Regions from separate parts of the Streptomyces sp. Ag109_G2-15 genome, predicted to be linked through region 4. Evidence: riboswitches for the same ligand, from Rfam matches in the RefSeq annotation. Region 4 holds a riboswitch; each other region holds the start of a gene.
What was found. A riboswitch is a leader RNA that binds a small molecule or an ion and turns the genes downstream of it on or off. The one in region 4 is predicted to bind cobalamin.

Region 1 (5,261 bases), on a different contig from region 4:
CGGCCGCCGCCCCGGCGCCCTCCCCGTGCCCGATCTGCTGCGGCGCATCGCCGACCGGGTGGCGGCAAGGGGCACCGCACTGTGGTCCTGATCTAGTGTCGGCGGTACGACGGAAGGAGTCAGCTGTGACCGGTCAGCCCATCCCCGTGATCATCGACTGCGACACGGGCGTCGACGACGCCCTGGCCCTGCTGTTCGCCGTACGCCACCCGGGCCTGGACCTCAGGGCGGTGACCTGTGTGGCCGGGAACACGGATGTCGACGGGGTGGTCCACAACACCCTGACCGTGCTGGAGCAGGCGGGCGCCCCCGACATCCCGGTGGCGCGGGGCGCCGAGCGTCCGCTGATCGAGCCGGCCCGCTCGGCCCGGCATGTGCACGGCGTGGACGGGATGGGCGACCTCGGCCTGCCCGCCCCCCGACGCGGCCGCGCCGCCGTGGACGCCGTGACCCTGCTGTACCGCGAGATCCTGGCCTCCCCGACCCCGGTCACCCTGATCCCGACCGCACCGCTCACCAACATCGCCCTCCTGCTGCGCACGCACCCGGAGGTGACCCGGAACATCGAGCGGATCGTGTTCATGGGCGGCGCGGTCGCCACCGGGAACGCCACACCGGTCGCCGAGTTCAACGTCTGGCACGACCCGGAGGCGGCGGCGATCCTGCTCGGCGCCGGGGTGCCGGTCACCATGTACGGGCTCGACGTGTTCACCCGGGTCGTCGTACCGGGCGCGGACGTACGGCGGCTGCGGGCGAGCAAGGAACCGGGCACCCGGCTGGCCGGCGAGCTGCTGGCCCACCGCCCGTCCGCGCCCGACCCCGACGGCGACGACCCGGCCGGCGGCCTCGGTGACGCGGGCGCGGTGTGCGCGGTCGCGGACCCGGGCGGCATCGGCACCCGCCTGCTGCCGGTCGAGGTCTCCCTGGCTCCCGGCCCGACCCGCGGCCAGACGATCGTCGACCGCCGCGCCCGCCACGGCGAGTCCGAGATCCACCACGGCGCGCGTGAACAGGCCCTGGTGGACGTGGCGTTGGAGGTGGACGTGGATCGGTACGTGAAGCTGTACCTGGAGACGGTGGAGCGCCGCCACGCCACCAGGCCCTAGTCCGAGGCGGCGGCGCCGGCCGGGTTCGACCAGCGCTCCTCCACCCTGGCGATCCGCCAGTACGACAGCGCCGCCGCCCACACCACCACGAACAGGCCGACGATGATGTAGCCGACGCTGTCCAGGTCGATCCCGGCTATCCAGCCGGTGACGGCGTCGGTCAGGTCGAACTTGTCGTGCAGGACGCCGACCAGCTCGATCGTGCCGATGAAGAAGGCGACGGCGATGGACAGGCCGGTGATGGTGAGGTTGTAGAAGACCTTGCGGACGGGGTTCGAGAACGCCCACTGGTAGGCGAAGTTCATGAACGTGCCGTCGAGGGTGTCGAACAGGCTCATCCCGGCGGCGAAGAGGAGCGGGAGGCAGAGGATCGCGTACCAGGGCAGGCCCGCCGCCGCTCCCGAGCCCGCCATGACCATCAGCGTGACCTCGGTGGCCGTGTCGAAGCCGAGCCCGAAGAGGAAGCCCAGCGGGTACATCTGGCCGGGGCGGCTGATCGACTTGGTGAGGCGGCCGAGGAGCCGGTTCATGAAGCCCCGGGAATCCAGGTGCTGTTCGAGTTCCCTCTCGTCGTACGTCCCCGCCCGCATGGCCCGGAAGACCTTCAGGATGCCGGCCAGGGCCACCAGGTTGAGGGCGGCGATGAGGTAGAGGAACGTGCCCGAGATCGTCGTACCCAGGAAGCCGAGCACCTGGTGGGTGCGTGAGTGCTCGTTCATGACCCTGCCCGCGAGCTGGGTGCCGCCGGCGATCAGGGCGGCCAGCAGCACCACCACGCTGGAGTGGCCCAGCGCGAACCAGAAGCCCACCGACACCGGCCGCTTGCCGTCGGCCATCAGCTTGCGGGTGGTGTTGTCGATGGCGGCGATGTGGTCGGCGTCGAAGGCGTGCCGCATGCCGAGGGTGTAGGCGGTGACGCCGAGGCCGATGCCGAAGACGTCCCGGCCGACCTGGTAGTGCTCGGGGGCGACGAGCAGGAAGAGCACGCCGAAGGCGACGACGTGCAGCGCGGCGATGACCGCCAGCAGCCCCGCCGTCCTGATCGTGTCCTCCCGTCGCCAGCGGAAAGCAGCAGCATCGGGCATCCCGGCCATCCGGTTCACGCTCCAGCACCTCGTGGATCAACTCGTGAGTGCCGTGGCCGGTCTCCTGGCTTACGGGTCGTGCGTCCGCCGTTCCTGCCTTCCCGGTCGTACGACCAGTGGCCCGGCGGCTGCCGGACGGAACGGGAACTCCCCGATCACAGTGGCGAGGGCCGCGTCGACCTTCCATCGACTTCCCGAGCACCACGGCCCGCCCACCGTAGGCGGCGATCCATTCGGCTGCAAAGCCGCATACCTGCCCAGGTATTGAAGATCACACAGCCGGGCACATGGCCGACCCGAGGTTCCGTTTCCGGGCAAGGTGGACAGAGTTCGGGTATGGCAGACCTCTCCTCCAGGAATCCCGACTGGTGGCGCCAGGCCGTCATCTACCAGGTCTATCCGCGCAGCTTCGCCGACGCCGACGGCGACGGCCTCGGTGACCTCAGGGGCGTCACCGAGCGCCTGGACCACCTCGCCACGCTGGGCGTCGACGCCCTGTGGCTCAGCCCCTTCTACCCCTCCGAACTCGCCGACGGCGGCTACGACGTCGCCGACCACCGGGACGTGGACCCGCGCCTCGGCACCCTGGACGACTTCGACGCGATGGCCGCCGAGGCCCACCGGCTCGGCCTGAAGGTCGTCGTCGACATCGTCCCGAACCACACCTCGCACCAGCACCCCTGGTTCCGGGAGGCGCTGCGGGCCGGACCCGGATCCGCCGCCCGCGAGCGCTACGTCTTCCGCCGCGGCCGTGGTGCCGCCGGCGAACTCCCGCCCACCGACTGGCAGTCGGTCTTCGGTGGCAGCGCCTGGCGGCGGGTCCCCGACGGCGACTGGTACCTGCACCTGTTCGCCCCCGAACAGCCCGACCTGAACTGGGCGAACGACGAGGTCCGCGCCGACTTCCGCACCACCCTGCGGTTCTGGTCCGACCGGGGCGTCGACGGTTTCCGCGTCGACGTCGCCCACGGCCTGGCCAAGGACCTGACCGAACCGCTGCGGGACGTGGGCGACCTGGGCGCCACGGGCGAGGATGCCCTGCTGCGGGTGGAGCCCGGCACGCACCCCTACTGGGACCGCGACGAGGTCCACGAGATCTACCGCGACTGGCGCAAGATCTTCGACGCCTACAGCCCGCCCCGCACCGCGGTCGCCGAGGCCTGGGTCCCGGACGCCCGCCGCGCCCTGTACGCCCGCCCGGACGAACTCGGCCAGGCCTTCGACTTCGAGTATCTGCAGGCCGGTTGGGACGCGAACGAACTCCGTCAGGTCATCACCGGCTCCCTGGCGACGGCCCGTGCCGCCGGTGCCAGTGCCACCTGGGTGCTCTCCAACCACGACGTCGTCCGCCACACCTCACGCCTCGTGCTCCCGCCCGGCACCGACGAGAACGCCTGGCTGCTGTCCGGCGGCACGGCTCCGGCGCCCGACCAGCAGGCGGGCCTGCGCCGGGCCCGGGCCGCGACCCTGCTGATGCTGGCGCTGCCCGGATCGGCGTACGTCTACCAGGGCGAGGAACTCGGCCTGCCCGAGGTCGCCGACCTGCCCGCCGAGGTGCTGCGGGACCCGATCTGGGAGCAGACGGGACATGCCCGCAAGGGCCGCGACGGGTGCCGGGTGCCGCTGCCGTGGACGACGACCGGACCGTCGTACGGCTTCGGGTCCGGGGCCGCCTGGCTGCCGCAGCCGCCGTCCTTCGCGTCGTACGCCGTCGAGGCCCAGGCGGGTGCCGAGGGCTCGACCCTGGAGCTGTACCGCACCGCGCTCCGGCTGCGCCGCAAGCTGCTGGAGGGCGAGACGCTGACCTGGACGCCCGACGCCCCGGCCGGGGTGCTGGACTTCGCCCGCACCGAGACCTGGCGCTGTGTCGCCAACCTCACCGCTGAGCCCGTACTACTGCCTCCGGGCGAGGTGCTGCTGGCCAGCACCCCGCTCCCGGAGACGGGCGTCCTTCCGCCGGACACCACGGTCTGGCTGGGCTAGCCGACGGTCGGGCTCGGGCTGGGCGCGGCGTTCCCCCCGCCGCCGTTGCCGGCGGTGAGGCCGTCGATGTCCACCGGTGTGGACGTGGCGTTCGGCGGCGGGGTGAGCACCACCTCGGGCTGGCCCGCCGGCGGGGGCGGCGGGGTCAGGTCGGAGTCGGGCAGCTTCGGCGGGGTGGTCTGCTGGAAGAGGGTCTGGTCGAAGTCGACCAGACCGGTCTTCTCCATCACCGTGATGTGGTCGAGCACGGTGTCGTTGGCCTGGTCGGCCAGGGCCCGCACCAGTGAGTTCTTGGTCGTGGACCGGATCTTCGCCACCGTGTTGAAGATCGAGCCGTGCGTCATCCGCAGGATGTTGGCGAAGTCGGTGTCGAACTTCTTGCCGCTATCCGACTTCAGCGTGTTGACGAAGCCCTCCTGCTGGGGGCTCGCGATGTTGGGCAGCGTGATGTTCAGCATCGGCGCGATCTTGCGGCAGGTGGTGTCCAGCGCGGAGTGCCCGTCGACCAGGTGTTTGCTGGCCTCGATGACCCCCTTGGTGGTGCCCTTCTGCAGCCCGATCTGCCCCACCGGGTACTCCCACAGACCGGCGGCCCGCACCTTCACCACGAAGTCCCGGTCGGCCTCGGTGAGCGGGCCCCACTGGGTGTTGGCGATGACACGGTCCGGGGTGCTCGAGACCTTGCTCAGACCGAGCATGCTCGGGTAGGCGAGTGCGCCGAGGGTCAGGGCCATTGCACCGCCCACGAAGAGAGTTCCCGTCGCGTTCCGCGAAAAGCGCACCGTGCCTCCTGCCCGGCCGTGGATCCGCCCGCAGGCGGTTCGGACGCACAGCAGTACGGATGCGGAGGCGATCTGTGTCGGTGGTTTGGGTAAAGAATTCGGACCGGCTGGTCCTGACCGGCGCCATCGGCCTTCGCATGGGCCGCAGTTGGTCAAACGTTGACCTTTCCTCGGGAGAAGCAAGGGGAAACGCAGGCCTAGATTCGCCGCATGCCCCCACAGCCACCCCCCAGGGTGCCCGCCGCGCTTCCCGTCCTGCCCTACCGCAAGCCCACCAAGGGCCGCGACTACTGGGTCCTGGACGA
Region 2 (5,261 bases), on a different contig from region 4:
TGGCCGACCCGGCAGCCGTCCAAGAAGGGTTCTCCTCCCCCTATGGAGGCGACCCCGTGATGGATCTCGTACCCCTCGACGTGCTCGCCGAGGGCCTCGCCCACGGGCCGGGTGAGGGTCTTCTCGCGGGCGAACCGCACCCGGACCGGGAGAACCCCCAGGCCCTCGACCTGCCCGGCGCGCGATTCGACCTCGTCCTCGATCTGCTCGCCGAGGATCTGGAAGCCACCGCAGATGCCGAGGACCGGCTGCCCGTCGTGGGCCCTTCTGACGATGGCCTCCGCGAGCCCGCGCTCCCGCAACCACTCCAGCGCCCGGACCGTCCCCCGGGTCCCCGGGATCACGACCAGGTCGGCATCGGCCAGCTCCTCGGGCCGGTCCACGAACCGCACCACGACACCCGGTTCGGCGGCCAGCGCGTCCACGTCGGTGAAGTTGGACATGAGCGGGACCGCGCAGACGGCGACGCGCAGGACGTCCTCGCCGACGGGCGGGGCGGTGTTCGACTCCCGCACGGTCCCGCGCAGGGACACCCGCAGCCCGTCCTCCTCGTCGATGCCGAGCCCGTGCCGGAAGGGCAGGACGCCGTACGTGTGCCGTCCGGTCAGCCCGTGCAGCATGTCGAGCCCCGGCTCCAGCAGGCTGACATCGCCGCGGAACTTGTTGACCAGGAACCCGGCGACCAGCTCCTGGTCCTCGGGCGAGAGCAGCGCGACGGTCCCGAAGAAGGAGGCGAAGACGCCCCCGCGGTCGATGTCACCCACGACGAGCACCGGCAGCCGCGCGTTCCGCGCGATCCCCATGTTCACGATGTCGGTCCGCCGCAGATTGATCTCGGCCGGGCTCCCCGCCCCCTCACAGATCACCGCGTCATACGTGCCCCGCAACTCGGCGAGACAGTCCAACACCGTGCCGAGGAGCCGCTGCTGGCGCCCCCCGTGATACCCGCGCGCGCTCAGCTCACCGACCGGCTTCCCGAGCAGCACCACCTGGCTGCTCTGCTCACCGCCGGGCTTGAGCAGCACGGGGTTCATCAGCGCGGTCGGCTCGACGCGACAGGCCTGGGCCTGCATGGCCTGAGCCCGCCCGATCTCGGCACCCTCCTGGGTCACGAACGAGTTGAGGGACATGTTCTGCGCCTTGAAGGGCGCGACCTTGACGCCCTGGCGCACCAGCCACCGGCAGATCCCGGCCGTCACGACGCTCTTGCCGGCGTCGGAGGTGGTGCCGGCGACGAGGAGACCACCGTTCACTTCGCACGTCCCTTCACGAGTCGGCGCGCGGCGACCGTGACGCCGAGCGCGAGCAGGCCGACCCGGCGGGAGAGCCGTACGGCCCGGTCGATGTCGGTGACCCGGACGGCCCGCCCGGTGTCCCCGTTGAGCACGGGCCGGTGTTCGACGCGCCCGCCGTAGGAGAGCGTCCCGCCCAGCCGCACACCGAGGGCACCCGCGAACGAGGCCTCGACGGGACCGGCGTTGGGGCTCGGGTGCCTGCGGGCGTCGGCCTTCCAGGCGCGCAGGGCACCCCGCGGGTCGGGCCCGGCCACGGCGGCCAGCACGGCGGTCAGCCGAGCCCCCGGCCACCCGGTGACGTCGTCCAGCCGGGCGGAGGCCCAGCCGTAGCGCCGGTAGCGGGCCGACTTGTGCCCCACCATCGCGTCCAGGGTGTTGACGGCCCGGAACCCGAGCAGCCCGGGCACCCCACCCACGGCACCCCACACCAGGGCCCCCACGACGGCGTCGGAGGTGTTCTCGGCGACGGACTCCACGACGGCCCGCGCGATCCCGTCGGCATCCAGCGCCTGCGGATCCCGCCCGCACAGATGCGGCAGCCGCACCCGGGCCGCCTCGACATCCCCGGCCTCCAGGGCGCGCCCGATGGTCCGCGCCTCCCGGGCGAGCGAAGTGCCCCCGACGACAGCCCAGGTGGCGGCACCGGCCAACGCCACGGAAGCGAGGGGGGAGCGGCGCACGGCCCGCTCGGCCACGGCCCCCAGCGCGACGGCACCTCCGGCGCACACGACGGTGTGCAGCGCCCCCCAGCCACGGTGGTCGCGCCACAACACCCGCTCCACGGCCGCGGCAGCCCGCCCGAACGCGGCGACCGGATGCCCGCGGCGCGGATCGCCGAGAAGCAGGTCGCCGATGAGGCCGGCGGCGGCGCCGTACGCGTAGCAGCGATCGGCACCCATCGGCTCAGCCGGCCGTGGGGGCAGGCAGGGCCCGGTTACTGAACCTCAATCGGCAGCCGCGCATGGCGATATGTCCTCACTCAGGGTGTCCGCGCCCTGGTTCGACGAGACCGGCGGTGAGAGTTCCTGGCTCCCGGGGTTTTCTTCCCCGGTGACAGTGGCGGGACCGCGCCGGATTCGCACCGGCTTCCTCTCCTGCCGCCGTACATGGCCTGGGCAGTCCACCACGCACCCGGAAGGGCCGTCAACTTGCCTTTGACCTGGGACGCCGGACTGTGCTGAGGCCCACATCGCCAGCACGGCGGGCGGTGAGGGTGGACCGGGTTGCGGTGAATTCCCCTCCGTCGGGCGGCATTCGGGAATCCCGCTTGTCCTCACGGACGGTGACCGCCTGCAAGAGCGCGTACGTCTCATACGGGATGCAACGGGCGTGGGAGGGGACACACGGTGGCGTACGTGGGCGAGATGCTGCTGGACGACGGCCAGGCCGTACTGCTGGAGGTGGCGGGCGAGCGTCCCGGCGGGGTGCAGCGGGTCTCACGGGGCGGCACGGCGGCCGGTGTGGCGGCGGAGACCCTCCAGCAGGCAATCGCAGTGGCGCGGGGTTCCACGGAGGCGCACTTCACGGTGAACATGCAGTGGTCGAATGGGGATGGATCCGACGGACGTTGGGGATCCGGGGTCAGCTGGGGCGTCGAGTCCAGGCAGGGGGAGCTGCTCGACGTCGGGTGGGTCCTGCCGCATGACCTGGTGACGGGGCGGGACCTCCTCGAATTCCGTGTCCACCCGACGTGGGACGCCCACGCCGATGGGCCGTTGGGCAACGTGCGGGCCATGGCGCACGCAAGCGGCACCACCGCTGCTGTGCTTCAGGACGACTCGGACGGTCCTGTCCATTCAAGATGCGAACCGAGTTGGGCCCTCTGCCGGAGCCTGTGACGGACGAGTCGGACGTGTCTGCCGCGCTGTTCCGGTCGGACGGAACTTTCGCTGCGGCGCAGACGGGGTCTACACGGCTACACCGACGCGGGCACCCTGACCTACCCCCTCGCCCACCTCACCCAAGGCCCCATCCAGCCCCTGTGCGGCTACTTGGGCCCCCATCCACCGAACGTGACGAAGTCCCAGCCGTCGCTCAGCATTCCCCCGGAAGCCGACATGACTCCGCCCTGCCGAGGCCACCGGTAGATGGCCCCGACAGGGCGGACAACGCGTGGATCAGCCGTCAGGGCTTCGCCACGATCAAGTAAATCCCGTAAGCCACCGCAGCCGCACAAGCCGCGAAGCACACGTACGCACCAGTCACCGCCAGCGCCGCGGACCCACCCTGCGCCACCGCCTTCTCGCGGCGCGACAGGCCGTTGACGCCGAGGGTGAACAGGGCCACCAGGCCCACCGTGAACGCGAGGCTGACGCCGAAGACGGAGCCGAGGGCCGCCCAGTCGATCTTCATGGGGATGCTTCCTTCGGTACTGGGCGGTCAGACCGCGGCGGCCGGCGGAGCCGCCGGAGCCGGGTCGGTGGCGGTGGCGGCGGTCACGGCCGGAGCCGGGATCGTGGCCGACAGGTCATCGGCGACGGTGCCCGCGGGCGGCGGGGTCACCGCGGCGATGGCGGTGGTCACCACGCCGGCCGGCTCCGTCGTGTCGGCGACCACGTTGGTGTGGTCGACGACCTCGCGACGGGAGATCTTCCAGATCGTGGCGCTGGCGCCGACCAGGAAGACGGCGACGACCGCGGTGCCCCAGTCACCCAGGTCCGTGACGGACTCGGCGCCCGCGCCGACCAGCGCGGCGGCCGGCAGGGTCAGCGCCCAGGCGATGAACATGCGGGTCGCGGTGGACCAGCGGACCACACCGCCCTTGCGGCCCAGGCCCGCACCCATCACCGAGCCGGAGACGACGTGGGTGGTGGAGAGGGAGAAGCCGAGGTGGGAGGAGGCCAGGATGGCCGTGGCCGCGCTGGTCTGGGCGGCGAAGCCCTGTCGCGGCTCGAGGTCGGTCAGGCCCTTGCCCATGGTGCGGATGATGCGCCAGCCGCCGATGTAGGTGCCGAGCGCGATGGCCAGACCCGCGGAGAGGATGACCCAGGTGGGAGGGTTGGAGCCGGGGGAGATGGCGCCGCCCGCGATGAGGGCGAGGGTGATGATGCCCATCGTCTTCTGCGCGTCGTTGGTGCCGTGGGCGAGGGAGACCAGACCGGCGGAGGCGATCTGCCCGGCGCGGTAGCCCTTGCGGGTGGCCTCGCCGTCGGCCTTGCCGCCGATGCCGTACGAGAACCGGGTGGCGAGCATCGCCGCGAGGCCGGCCACGATCGGGGCGGCCACCGCCGGGAGCAGCACCTTGGTGACCAGCATGTCTCCGTGGACGGCGCCGAAGCCGGCGGAGGCGACGGTGGCGCCGACCAGACCGCCCATCAGGGCGTGGGAGGAACTGGACGGCAGTCCGACGAGCCAGGTCAGCAGGTTCCAGAGGATCGCGCCGGTGAGAGCGGCGAAGATGACCTCGGGACGGATGCCGTTCTCATCTACGAGACCCTTGGAGATCGTGTTGGCGACCTCCACGGAGAGGAAAGCGCCTACAAGGTTGAGGGCGGCGGACATGGCCACCGCGACCTTGGGCTTGAGCGCACCGGTCGAGATGGTCGTGGCCATCGCGTTGGCGGTGTCGTGAAAACCGTTCGTGAAATCGAACGCGAGTGCGGTTACCACCACAATCGCGAGGATCAGCGAGAAGTTTTCCATTTACCCAGGCAATCGTTCGAGGTCATTGGCTGTTGGACCGTAGGCAACCTGGGTGAACGGAAGGTGAACTGAGACAGGCGTCAGGGTGTCGTCAAGGGAAGGTTGGAATGCCGTTCGGATCCACGCCCCAGGCGCCCCTTGGCTACCAGCCCCGTGCGAAGGCCCGCAGTCGGCTCGGCGGCCCGTTGAAGAGATTCTGGTCACCCGGCAGACCGCCCTCGGTGCCGAACTGCCAGAAGGTCCAGCGCGCCCAGCCGCCCGGCAGCGATCCCGGGTCCGAGGTGCCGTGCCGGGCGATCCACAGCGGGTGGTCCGCGGCGAACG
Region 3 (5,261 bases), on a different contig from region 4:
TTGGCCGCGGTCCCTGCTGCGGGAGTCCAGGCGCCGCGGGTCGTCGCGGCGGTCCCGCTCCAGGTCGCCGTGGTGGTGCAGCTCCCGGGCGATCTGCAGGTAGATGGGGGACTCGGTCACCTCCGCCGTCTCCACGATCCAGTCGACGCGGCGCTCGTCCGTCTCCGGCACGCGTGCCTCGACGAAGTGCAGCGCCTCCTCCTCGCTGAGCGGTTCCAGCTCCACGATGGCGGCGGGGGTGCTCTCCAGCGGGCTGTGCGGCCGGGAGGCGATGACGAGGGGCAGCCGCTCCCCGTGGGCGCGCTCGATGGCCCTGCGGATGATGTTGTCCCGGTCCTCCCGCAGGCCCTCGTCGAGTACGGCCTCCTCCAGGCCGTCGGCGATGACGACCACCTTGTCGTCGGCGAGCAGCTGCTGCCAGACCCGCTCGGTCTTGGCGCGCGCCAGGACGCCCTGGGGCGCCTCCTCGGCGAATCGCTTCTGGGCCATGCGCTCGAAGTCCAGGTCGGGGCCGGTGGCGTCGCGCAGCCGGATCGGGACGGGGACGGCACCCTGCGCGGCCAGCATCTCGGTGAGCCGCACCAGGACGGCGGTCTTGCCCACGCCCATCCCGCCGACGAGCAGATACGGGCGGCGGGTGTCGCGCTCGCGCAGCCGCTGGGCGATGACCTGGGCGACCTCCTCCCGGCCGACGATCTCGGCGATGTCCGGCCCGGCGGTGACGACCAGGTCCTGCGGACGCCGGCGCGCCTTCGCGAGATAGCGGCGCTTGGTCCAGCTGTACCAGGCGAACAGGAAGAACGCGGCGGCGAGCGAGGCGGCGAGGACGGGACCGAGGACGCGGGAGATGCCGTCGAACCCCGGGCTCGCTATCCATTTCTCGACCCAGTTCTTCTCGTTCCTGTGCGGCGAGAGCGAGAGGTACACGCCCTCCACGAACCAGGCGAGGAGCGCGAGCGCGGCGAGGGCCCACACGACCCTGACGGCGTTGGTGTAGGAGAACCATCTGCGCCACTTCTTGGGCCGGGTGGTGTCCTGGCGGGCCTCCCACCGGACAGTCAGGGCGTGCCAGCGCCTCAGGTACACCCGTCTGACCCGTCGCCCGAGTCCCCTCAACGGAAGTGTCGCCATGGGTGCGTTGGGCGGTCGCTCCTTGCCCGGCGGATGACGGACGACCTTCGGCATGGTGCGCTCTCCTCCCCAGAGCTGGCTCGGGACGGAGGACCCCCGCCGGTGTCGGCACCTACTTCCATGGAATCACTCACGGCTGCCCCCGCAACCCGGCTGCCCCGGTCCGCACACCCGAGCGGGACCGGAATCCCCTCTCCCGCCTGGCCGACCTCACTCTCCTCACCCACGAGTTGACCGTCTGAAGCCACCGCAACACGCAACAGACACAACATCTGGGGGTGACACCACGACCCGGCACTAGATGTATGCTCGTCCTCGCTGTCGCCGCAGGGGAATCCGGTGCGAATCCGGAACTGTCCCGCAACGGTGTACTTGCGTGCATCCGCACGCCTGTTCAGTCCGAGGACCTGTCGGCAGCGCGCGCCCGGCCGTCCGGTCCGGGTGCCTTCAGACGTCCGGGCCTCGTGGAGTGGGCCGGTGGACGCGACGCCGTGCGCGCTCGTGCTGCCCCCTGCCCTCCGCCAGGCCCCGTGCCGAGCGAGGGAGAGCCCCACGTGACCATCGCGCCAGCCGACCCGGCTTCAGCCGTCCAGGCGACCGCAGCCCCGGTGGAGACCGACGGTCCCGGTGCCGCGTTGCTGCGGACCCTGACCGAGCTGACCGCCGACCTCCCCGACGCCGACCCCGGCCGGGTCGCCGCGGCCGCGCTGCGGGGCCGCTCCGCCCGGGCCGACGAGGCGGAGTTGCGCGAGCTGGCCACGGAGGCGGCCGCGGGCCTCATCTCCGAGGACCCCGCCTACTCCCGGCTGGCCGCCCGGCTGCTGACCATCTCGATCCGCGCCGAGGCCGCCTCGCAGGGCGTGACGTCCTTCACCGGGTCCGTCGCCGTGGGCCACCGCGAGGGCCTGGTCGCCGACCGCACGGCGGAGTTCGTACGACTGCACGCCGAGCGTCTCGACACGCTGATCGACGCGGCCGGCGACGACCGCTTCGGCTACTTCGGCCTGCGCACCCTGCACAGCCGCTATCTGCTCCGGCACCCGATCACCCGTCGGGTGCTCGAGACGCCCCAGCACTTCATGCTGCGGGTCGCGAGCGGTCTGGCCGAGGACGACACCACCCGGTCCGTCGACGAAGTAGCGGCGCTCTACGGGCTCATGAGCCGTCTCGACTACCTGCCCTCCTCCCCCACGCTCTTCAACTCCGGCACGCGGCACCCCCAGATGTCGTCCTGCTACCTCCTCGACTCGCCACTGGACGAGCTGGACTCCATCTACGACCGCTACCACCAGGTCGCCCGCCTCTCCAAGCACGCCGGCGGCATCGGTCTGTCGTACTCCCGGATCCGCAGCCGCGGTTCGCTGATCCGCGGCACCAACGGGCACTCCAACGGCATCGTCCCGTTCCTGAAGACCCTGGACGCCTCGGTGGCGGCCGTGAACCAGGGCGGCCGGCGCAAGGGCGCGGCCGCGGTGTACCTGGAGACCTGGCACTCCGACATCGAGGAGTTCCTGGAGCTGCGGGACAACACCGGTGAGGACGCCCGCCGTACGCACAACCTCAACCTCGCCCACTGGATCCCGGACGAGTTCATGCGCCGGGTCAACGCCGACGAGCAGTGGTCGCTGTTCTCCCCGGCGGACGTGCCGGAACTGGTCGACCTCTGGGGCGCGGAGTTCGACGCGGCCTACCGCAAGGCGGAGGCGGACGGGCTCGCGAAGAAGACCATCCCGGCCCGCGACCTGTACGGCCGCATGATGCGCACCCTCGCGCAGACCGGCAACGGCTGGATGACCTTCAAGGACGCCGCCAACCGCACCGCCAACCAGACGGCCGAGCCGGGCCACACCGTCCACTCCTCCAACCTCTGCACGGAGATCCTGGAGGTCACCGACGACGGCGAGACGGCGGTCTGCAACCTGGGTTCGGTCAACCTCGGTGCCTTCGTGCGCGACGGGGACATCGACTGGGAGCGCCTGGACGAGACGGTCCGCACGGCCGTCACCTTCCTCGACCGTGTGGTCGACATCAACTTCTACCCGACCGAGCAGGCGGGCCGCTCCAACGCCAAGTGGCGTCCGGTGGGCCTGGGCGCGATGGGTCTGCAGGACGTCTTCTTCAAGCTGCGCCTGCCCTTCGACTCCGCCGAGGCCAAGGCCCTGTCCACCCGTGTCGCCGAGCGGATCATGCTCGCCGCGTACGAGGCCTCCGCCGACCTGGCCGAGCGCAACGGCCCGCTGCCGGCCTGGGAGAAGACCCGTACGGCCAAGGGCGTTCTGCACCCCGACCACTACGACGCCGAGCTGACCTGGCCGGAGCGCTGGGCGGCCCTGCGCGAGCGGATCGCCGCGGTCGGCATGCGCAACTCGCTCCTCCTCGCGATCGCGCCGACCGCCACCATCGCCTCCATCGCGGGCGTGTACGAGTGCATCGAGCCGCAGGTCTCCAACCTGTTCAAGCGCGAGACGCTGTCCGGTGAGTTCCTGCAGGTCAACTCGTACCTGGTGCAGGACCTCAAGGACCTCGGTGTCTGGGACGCGCGCACCCGTGAGGCGCTGCGCGAGTCCAACGGTTCGGTGCAGGACTTCGCGTGGATCCCGGCCGACGTCCGGGCGCTGTACCGCACGGCGTGGGAGATCCCGCAGCGCGGCCTGATCGACATGGCCGCGGCCCGCACCCCGTTCCTGGACCAGTCGCAGTCCCTGAACCTGTTCCTGGAGACGCCGACCATCGGCAAGCTCTCCTCGATGTACGCGTACGCCTGGAAGCAGGGCCTGAAGACGACGTACTACCTGCGCTCCCGCCCGGCGACCCGCATCGCCCGCGCGGCACAGGCGCAGCCCACCATCCCCGTCCAGCAGGTGGCCGACCCCGACGCCGTCGCCTGCTCCCTTGAGAACCCCGAGTCCTGCGAGGCCTGCCAGTAATGCCCAGCAACCAGAACCTGCTCGACCCCGGCTTCGAGCTGACTCTGCGCCCCATGCGCTACCCGGACTTCTACGAGCGCTACCGGGACGCCATCAAGAACACCTGGACCGTCGAGGAGGTCGACCTCCACTCGGACGTCGCCGACCTCGCGAAGCTGACCCCGGCCGAGCAGCACCTGATCGGCCGCCTGGTGGCCTTCTTCGCGACGGGTGACTCGATCGTCGCGAACAACCTGGTGCTGACGCTGTACAAGCACATCAACTCCCCGGAGGCGCGGCTGTACCTGAGCCGTCAGCTCTTCGAGGAGGCCGTGCACGTCCAGTTCTATCTGACGCTCCTGGACACCTACCTCCCCGACCCGGAGGACCGCGCCGCCGCCTTCGCGGCCGTGGAGAACATCCCCTCCATCCGCGAGAAGGCCGAGTTCTGCTTCAAGTGGATGGACTCGGTGGAGAAGCTGGACCGGCTGGAGTCCAAGGCCGACCGCCGCCGCTTCCTGCTCAACCTGATCTGCTTCGCCGCGTGCATCGAGGGCCTGTTCTTCTACGGCGCCTTCGCGTACGTCTACTGGTTCCGCAGCCGGGGTCTGCTGCACGGTCTCGCCACCGGCACCAACTGGGTGTTCCGCGACGAGACGATGCACATGTCCTTCGCCTTCGAAGTGGTCGACACTGTCCGCAAGGAGGAGCCGGAGCTCTTCGACGACCAGCTCCAGCAGCAGGTCACGGACATGCTCCGGGAGGCCGTCGAGGCGGAGCTGCAGTTCGGGCGCGACCTGTGCGGCGACGGCCTGCCGGGCATGAACACCGAGTCGATGCGGCAGTACCTGGAGTGCGTCGCCGACCAGCGCCTCACCCGCCTCGGCTTCGCTCCGGTGTACGGCTCGGAGAACCCCTTCTCCTTCATGGAGCTGCAGGGCGTTCAGGAGCTGACGAACTTCTTCGAGCGCCGCCCGTCGGCGTACCAGGTCGCCGTGGAGGGCACGGTCGACCTGGACGAGGACTTCTGATCCCTCCTGTCTCCGCGGGTCTCCTGGGCCTCCCTGAGCTGGCGGTCGATGCGCCTGTCGCGCACGATGCCGAGCACGGAGGGGAGGACCAGGAGGACCAGGATTCCGAGCGTGGCGAGCATTCCGATCAGGCCTTCTATCTGGTTTCCGTTCATGTCACCACTGTCGCGCCGGATGCTCCTTACCGGGAGTG
Region 4 (5,261 bases):
CGTGCGCTGCCGGGAGACAGCCTCGGCGCTCGGCCTCGACGCCTCTCCGCAGCCGGAACTCTCGGGCCTGGACGTGGGCCGGTGGCGGGGGCGGACGCTGGACGACGTCGGTGCCGTAGAGCCGGAATCGGTGGCCGGCTGGCTGGCCGATCCGGGTGCCGCACCGCATGGCGGGGAGTCGGTACGGGAGCTGTGTGCCCGGCTCGCGCGCTGGCTGGACACGAGTGGTGCGGTGGACGGCAGGACGATCGCCGTGGTGGAGCCGGAGGTCGTACGGGCCGTGGTGGTGCACGCGTTGGGCGCGCCCGAGGCGGCGTTCTGGCGCGTCGACGTCCCGCCGCTCACGGCGACGGAGGTCACCGGCCGCTCCGGGCGCTGGAACGTGCGGCTCGGACACGTCCTCGCCGGGCCGGGCGACTGACGGCGGTCAGGCGGTCGCGTCCCGATGGCGGCGCAGCAGTGCCGCGATCGCGCACCGCAGGCAGTCGGTGTCCGTGTCCCCGGTCGTGTCGTGGTGGCCGTGGCAGTCGGCCGCCGCCTGTCGGCCCGCGCCCTCATCCGCCGTACGGCAGGCCGCCGTTGGGCCCCCGACCAGGGCTTCGAGTTCTTCGAGGAGTCTCTCGGTCCGCTTGACCTGCTGGGCGAGCACCCGTACCCGCGCGCTCTGGCCGCCGATCTGGCGTCGGCTGGCGATGAGTTGTGCGTACTCCTCCACGGTCAGGGCGACCGCCTCACGTCCGCCGAGAGTGATGTGGCGCGGTTCGGGACGTTGTCTGGCCACTCGGCTCCTCCGCTCGTCGCCTCCTCCGGTGTCCGGGAAACGCGAGAGGGCCCCCGGACGGTTCCGGAGGGCCCTCTCGTGTCCTGAAGGGATCAGTGCGTGGCGGGAACTCTCCGCCCGGACTCGGCGGTCGCGGGCTTCGGGTTCAGCTGCCGCTCGGCCAACTCGCCGAAGAGCAGGCCGAATCCGCCCCACAGAACGGCCTGGATGGCCAGTGCGGAGAGGCGGAACCGCCACAGCAGGGTGGCCGGGAAGTCCTTCGGCACCTCGTTGACGGCCGGCAGGAAGGCGTAGGCCAGGCCGATCGCGACGGCGAAGGCGGCGACCGCGAGGACGGTCGCGTACCAGGTGCCCAGGGTGGGTACGAGGCGCTTGCCCAGGATGGTGGCGGCGACCGCCAGGAGCACGCCGAGCAGCATCATCAGGAAGTACAGGGTCGTCCGCTTGCCGATGGTGTCGGGGTCGCCGACCGACGGCGGGTTGGCCGGGTACTTCAGGAACGGGACGACGTAGACGGCGAGCAGTGCGCAGCCGGACAGCAGCAGCGCGGTCGCCCGCGGGCCGAAGCGGCCGACGCGGCCGAGCGCGACGCAGAAGGCGAGCGCCGCGATGCCGCCGAAGGCGACCCCGTAGACGAGGACACCGGTGGCCAGGCCCGCGGTGGACTGCAGGGAGCGGGAGACGACCTCCATCTCGTGCTCGTGGGAGTGGGCGTCCTCGAAGCTGATCGCGTTGTCGACGCTCGGCTCACCGAGGAAGTAGGCGACGACCAGGGCGAGTACGCCGGCGGCGAGGCCGGCGAGCATGCCTCGCACGAGGAGGTTTCTTACCGTTGTGGAGTTCATGGGTGCGCGGTGTCCCTCGCGTCAGTGGCAGGGGAACCCGAGCAGGTGGCGGGCGTCGTGCACCCACTCGTGGACGTCCGTGCCGTTGAACACGGAGGTGGCGCCCTGCTCGGCGCCGACGAAGTAGAGCAGGACGAGCATCAGGATGCCGAAGAAGACCGCCCAGGGTGCGATTGCCTTGAGCGGCAGCGTGGCGGGAACGGCGGGGGTGGTGGCTGTCGGCTGGGCGACGGTCTGCGCCATGGCAGGACCTCCTCTGGGAGTTCGCGTCCCATCTCGGTGGTGCACATGACGACGGCCACGGGTCTGACTCACGGGTCCCCAAGGGGTGTTCCGCATACAGTGGCGCGACCGTGCCGGATTCCCACCGGCTTCCGTCTCGCCGTCGTCGATATCGGACAGACCGTACCGCGTGGCGCGTGCATGGCCAAGACCGCGTGGTCCGTCGTGATCTTCCTCTCGCGTCGGCCGTCACGGCGAGGCCGGGGTGCGGTCTGCCGGGCCGTGCGGCCCGGCAGACCTGCCCCGTCACACTGCCGTCAGCCGCGGCGGCCCGACGGATCGGGCGCGACCGTGTCCCGGTTCTGGCCGGGGACCGAACCGGCGTCAGGAGACCCGGCGCCGACGGGCGCTCCCTGCGCCCGGTCACCGTGGCCCGGCCACCACGCGGCGTGGCCGATCAGCGCGGTGAGGCTCGGCGTGAAGAACATCGCCATCACGAAGGCCGCGACCGCGATGCCGAAGGAGACCGCGAAACCCATCTCCGTCAGCAGCGCGTTGCCCGCCAGCATCATCGTGGCGAAGGTCGCCGCCAGGATGAAGCCGGCCGCCGCCACGGTCGGCCCGGCGTGCCGGAGCGCCATGCCGGCCGCCTCGCGCGGCTCGCGGCCCTCGCGGGCCTCCTCGCGGAGCCGGGCGATCATGAGGATGTTGTAGTCGGTGCCGATGGCGACCACGAACAGGTACATGATCACCGGGAGCATGAACATCAGACCCGAGTGTCCCTGTCCCTCCTGGAAGATCCAGACCGTGGCGCCGAGGGTGGCACCGAAGCCGAGGCCCACCGAGGCCATCAGGTACCAGGGGGCGACCACACTGCGCAGCAGCAGCCCCAGGATGACCATGATGAGGAGGGCGGCGACGGGGAAGACCGTCCGGTAGTCGTGGTTGACCGCGGTCTTGATGTCCTTGTAGATCGAGGACATGCCGCCGACGACGGCCTCCGTGCCGCCGGGGGCGTCGGAGTGCGCGACGTCGCGCACCTCGCCCACGACGTCGATCGCCTTGTCCGTCGAGGCCTCGTACTTGAGCGTGACGGTGAAGTCCGCGGTGGTACCGCCCTTGTTCACCTGGGTCATGCGCGCGCTCGCGACGCCGTCCACGGCGCCGAGCTTCCGCGCGTACGTGTCGAAGGCGGCCTTGTCCAGCGGCTTGCCGTCGGTGCTCGACAGGTAGACGTCGGTGGGTGCGGCGGCGCCCGCCGAGTACGCCTTCTGCATCTCGTCCTGGACGACCATGGACTCCTTGGTCTTGGGCATGGAGCCCGCCGCCAGGTCGAACGTGGCGTTGAAGCCGAGGGTGCCCAGCGAGAGGGCGACCAGGACGAGGCCGGACACCGCGGCGGTCAGCGCCGGGCGGCGCTGCACGCCCCGGCCGAGGGCGGCGAACCGGGCGTTCTCCGGCTCCCGCTGCCAGGACTTGGAGGGCCAGAAGACCTTCGGTCCGATGAGCGAGACCACGGCCGGGATCAGGGTCAGGCCCGCGACCAGGGTGGCGGCGACCGCGATGGCGAGCGCCGGGCCCATCTGCTTGAGGAAGCCGAGCGTGGACAGCACCAGCGCGAGGAAGGCGATGATGACCGCTCCGGCGGCCGAGGCGATGGCCTCGCCGACCCGGTCGACCGCGTTGACCATGGCCTGTTTCGGCTCGTCGCCGGCGCGCAGGCGCTCGCGGTAGCGGAACATCAGGAAGAGGAAGTAGTCCGTGCCGACGCCGAAGAGCACGACGATCAGGATCGACGAGATCGAGCTGTTGGCCTGCAGGTCGAACAGCTTGGTGGCGTAGGCGATCAGCCCGTTGGCCACGGCGGACACCAGACCGATCAGGACCAGGGGCAGGATCGCCAGGATCGGCGCACGGAAGATGATCAGCAGGGTCACCAGGATGATCAGGAAAGTCCCGATGCCGATCAGCGCCTGGCCGCGCTGGGAGGAGTCCTGCTGGTCGAGGACCTGCGCGGCGGAGCCGCCGAGCTTGACGTCGAGGTGCGTGCCCTTGGCCAGGTCCTTGACGTCCTCGCGCAACACCTTGGCCGCGTCGGCCTGTTTGGGCTGACCGGCGTTCTTGCTGTCCATCTGCACCAGGGTCAGGTCATACCTGCCGTCCTTGGACGGCAGGCCGGGGACGACCTTCTGCACCTGGTCGATGTGCTTCTTGCCCAGTTCTGAAGTGATCCGGGCGATGTCCTGCTTGTCGGCGGCGGTGAGCTTGCCGCCGTCGGTGCGCTGGTACAGCGCGATCGCGGACGGAGTGAAGGCGCTGGGGAACGCCCTCTCCTGCAGATCCGCCGCTTTGATCGACTCGTAACTTTTGGGCAGGAAACTGCTCTCGTCGCTGTTCGAGGGCAGGCTCGGCGCGGTGGCGACGATCGCCACCGCCGCGATGAGCCATGCCACGATCGTCCAGACGGGATGACGGACGACGGCATTCCCAATGCGTCGGAACATGCGGAAGGTCCTCCTGGGCAGGAAGATCACCGCAGCCCGGGGAGCGGACCCTGGCATCGGCGACCCCGACCAGCCGTCGCTCTCGGGCCGGTCGAATGGTTGTCTTCAGATGCGATCGTAGTGACCGCACACCGCGATCATTCCATCGTGTGCCGTCCGGCCGCCAAAAACCCTTCTCTTTTCAGTCATGGCTGTTCACTCGCCGTTTGAGGAGTGAACTCCCGTCTGACTGGCGGGCGTTGGAGCATCTTGCGGTCCTAGGTCAGCGACTGCGGAGAGCACTGAGTGCCGCGTCGAAGTCGGCCGCGCCGGGACGGTTGTGCGGCAGCTTGCCGAGCAGGATCGCCATGCCACAGGTGTCGGTGAGCGCCGAGAAGACCAGACCGCCCGCGACGCCCGCCGACAGGATCTGGAAGGCCGGGTGCAGGAGCAGCCCGAGGACGATCCCCACCAGGACCAGCGCCCCCGCCGTGAACCGGACCTGCCGCTCCATGCTCCAGCCGGCCCGGGTGCCGCGGGCAGCGGGCTGCTCCAGGTCGTGGCCTGCCGCGGCCCAGGCGCTGGTGCCCCCGGCCAGGGTGGCGGCGGGGATGCCCTGCTCCGCGAGCAGCCCGCAGGCGTTCTCGGAGCGGGCTCCGGAGGCGCACACGACCAGGACCTCGCCGCGCTCGGCGGCGTGCCGGATCTCGGGCAGGGCGCGCCGGATCCGGTCCAGGGGGACGTTGAGGGCGCCGGGCAGGTGACCCGAGGTGTACTCGCCGGGGGTGCGTACGTCGATGACGGTCAGCTCGTGCAGCCGAGTGCGGGCCTGGTCGGTGCGCAGGGTGACGGGGGCGAGGGGGGCGGTCATGGCAGGTGTGATCCTTAGGTGTTCGACGCCGTCCCGTACCGGGACGTACAGTACCCCTA

Region 1: another riboswitch for cobalamin. It lies ahead of CRP49_RS12400 (HoxN/HupN/NixA family nickel/cobalt transporter); the one in region 4 lies ahead of CRP49_RS38740 (CbtB-domain containing protein).
Region 2: another riboswitch for cobalamin. It lies ahead of CRP49_RS25030 (cobalamin biosynthesis protein); the one in region 4 lies ahead of CRP49_RS38740 (CbtB-domain containing protein).
Region 3: another riboswitch for cobalamin. It lies ahead of CRP49_RS06180 (ribonucleoside-diphosphate reductase subunit alpha); the one in region 4 lies ahead of CRP49_RS38740 (CbtB-domain containing protein).

The regions. Positions count from the first base shown of each region.
Region 1 is NZ_OCNI01000001.1:2,787,719-2,792,979, reverse strand. Features, by position in the region: gene thrS (threonine--tRNA ligase) at 1-91, shown strand, start outside; gene CRP49_RS12405 (nucleoside hydrolase) at 126-1,106, shown strand; gene CRP49_RS12400 (HoxN/HupN/NixA family nickel/cobalt transporter) at 1,103-2,200, opposite strand; cobalamin riboswitch at 2,228-2,412, opposite strand; gene CRP49_RS12395 (glycoside hydrolase family 13 protein) at 2,528-4,174, shown strand; gene CRP49_RS12390 (DUF4142 domain-containing protein) at 4,171-4,920, opposite strand; gene CRP49_RS12385 (DUF6445 family protein) at 5,167-5,261, shown strand, end outside.
Region 2 is NZ_OCNI01000001.1:5,569,244-5,574,504, forward strand. Features, by position in the region: gene CRP49_RS25025 (cobyric acid synthase) at 1-1,253, opposite strand, end outside; gene CRP49_RS25030 (cobalamin biosynthesis protein) at 1,250-2,194, opposite strand; cobalamin riboswitch at 2,294-2,436, opposite strand; gene CRP49_RS25035 (hypothetical protein) at 2,642-3,133, shown strand; gene CRP49_RS25040 (hypothetical protein) at 3,420-3,647, opposite strand; gene CRP49_RS25045 (inorganic phosphate transporter) at 3,675-4,937, opposite strand; gene CRP49_RS25050 (lysozyme) at 5,080-5,261, opposite strand, start outside.
Region 3 is NZ_OCNI01000001.1:1,447,696-1,452,956, forward strand. Features, by position in the region: gene CRP49_RS06175 (NACHT domain-containing protein) at 1-1,185, opposite strand, end outside; cobalamin riboswitch at 1,424-1,561, shown strand; gene CRP49_RS06180 (ribonucleoside-diphosphate reductase subunit alpha) at 1,686-4,058, shown strand; gene CRP49_RS06185 (ribonucleotide-diphosphate reductase subunit beta) at 4,058-5,068, shown strand.
Region 4 is NZ_OCNI01000002.1:496,743-502,003, forward strand. Features, by position in the region: gene CRP49_RS38725 (histidine phosphatase family protein) at 1-421, shown strand, start outside; gene CRP49_RS38730 (hypothetical protein) at 428-781, opposite strand; gene CRP49_RS38735 (CbtA family protein) at 874-1,626, opposite strand; gene CRP49_RS38740 (CbtB-domain containing protein) at 1,648-1,869, opposite strand; cobalamin riboswitch at 1,906-2,048, opposite strand; gene CRP49_RS38745 (MMPL family transporter) at 2,166-4,352, opposite strand; gene CRP49_RS38750 (rhodanese-like domain-containing protein) at 4,615-5,202, opposite strand.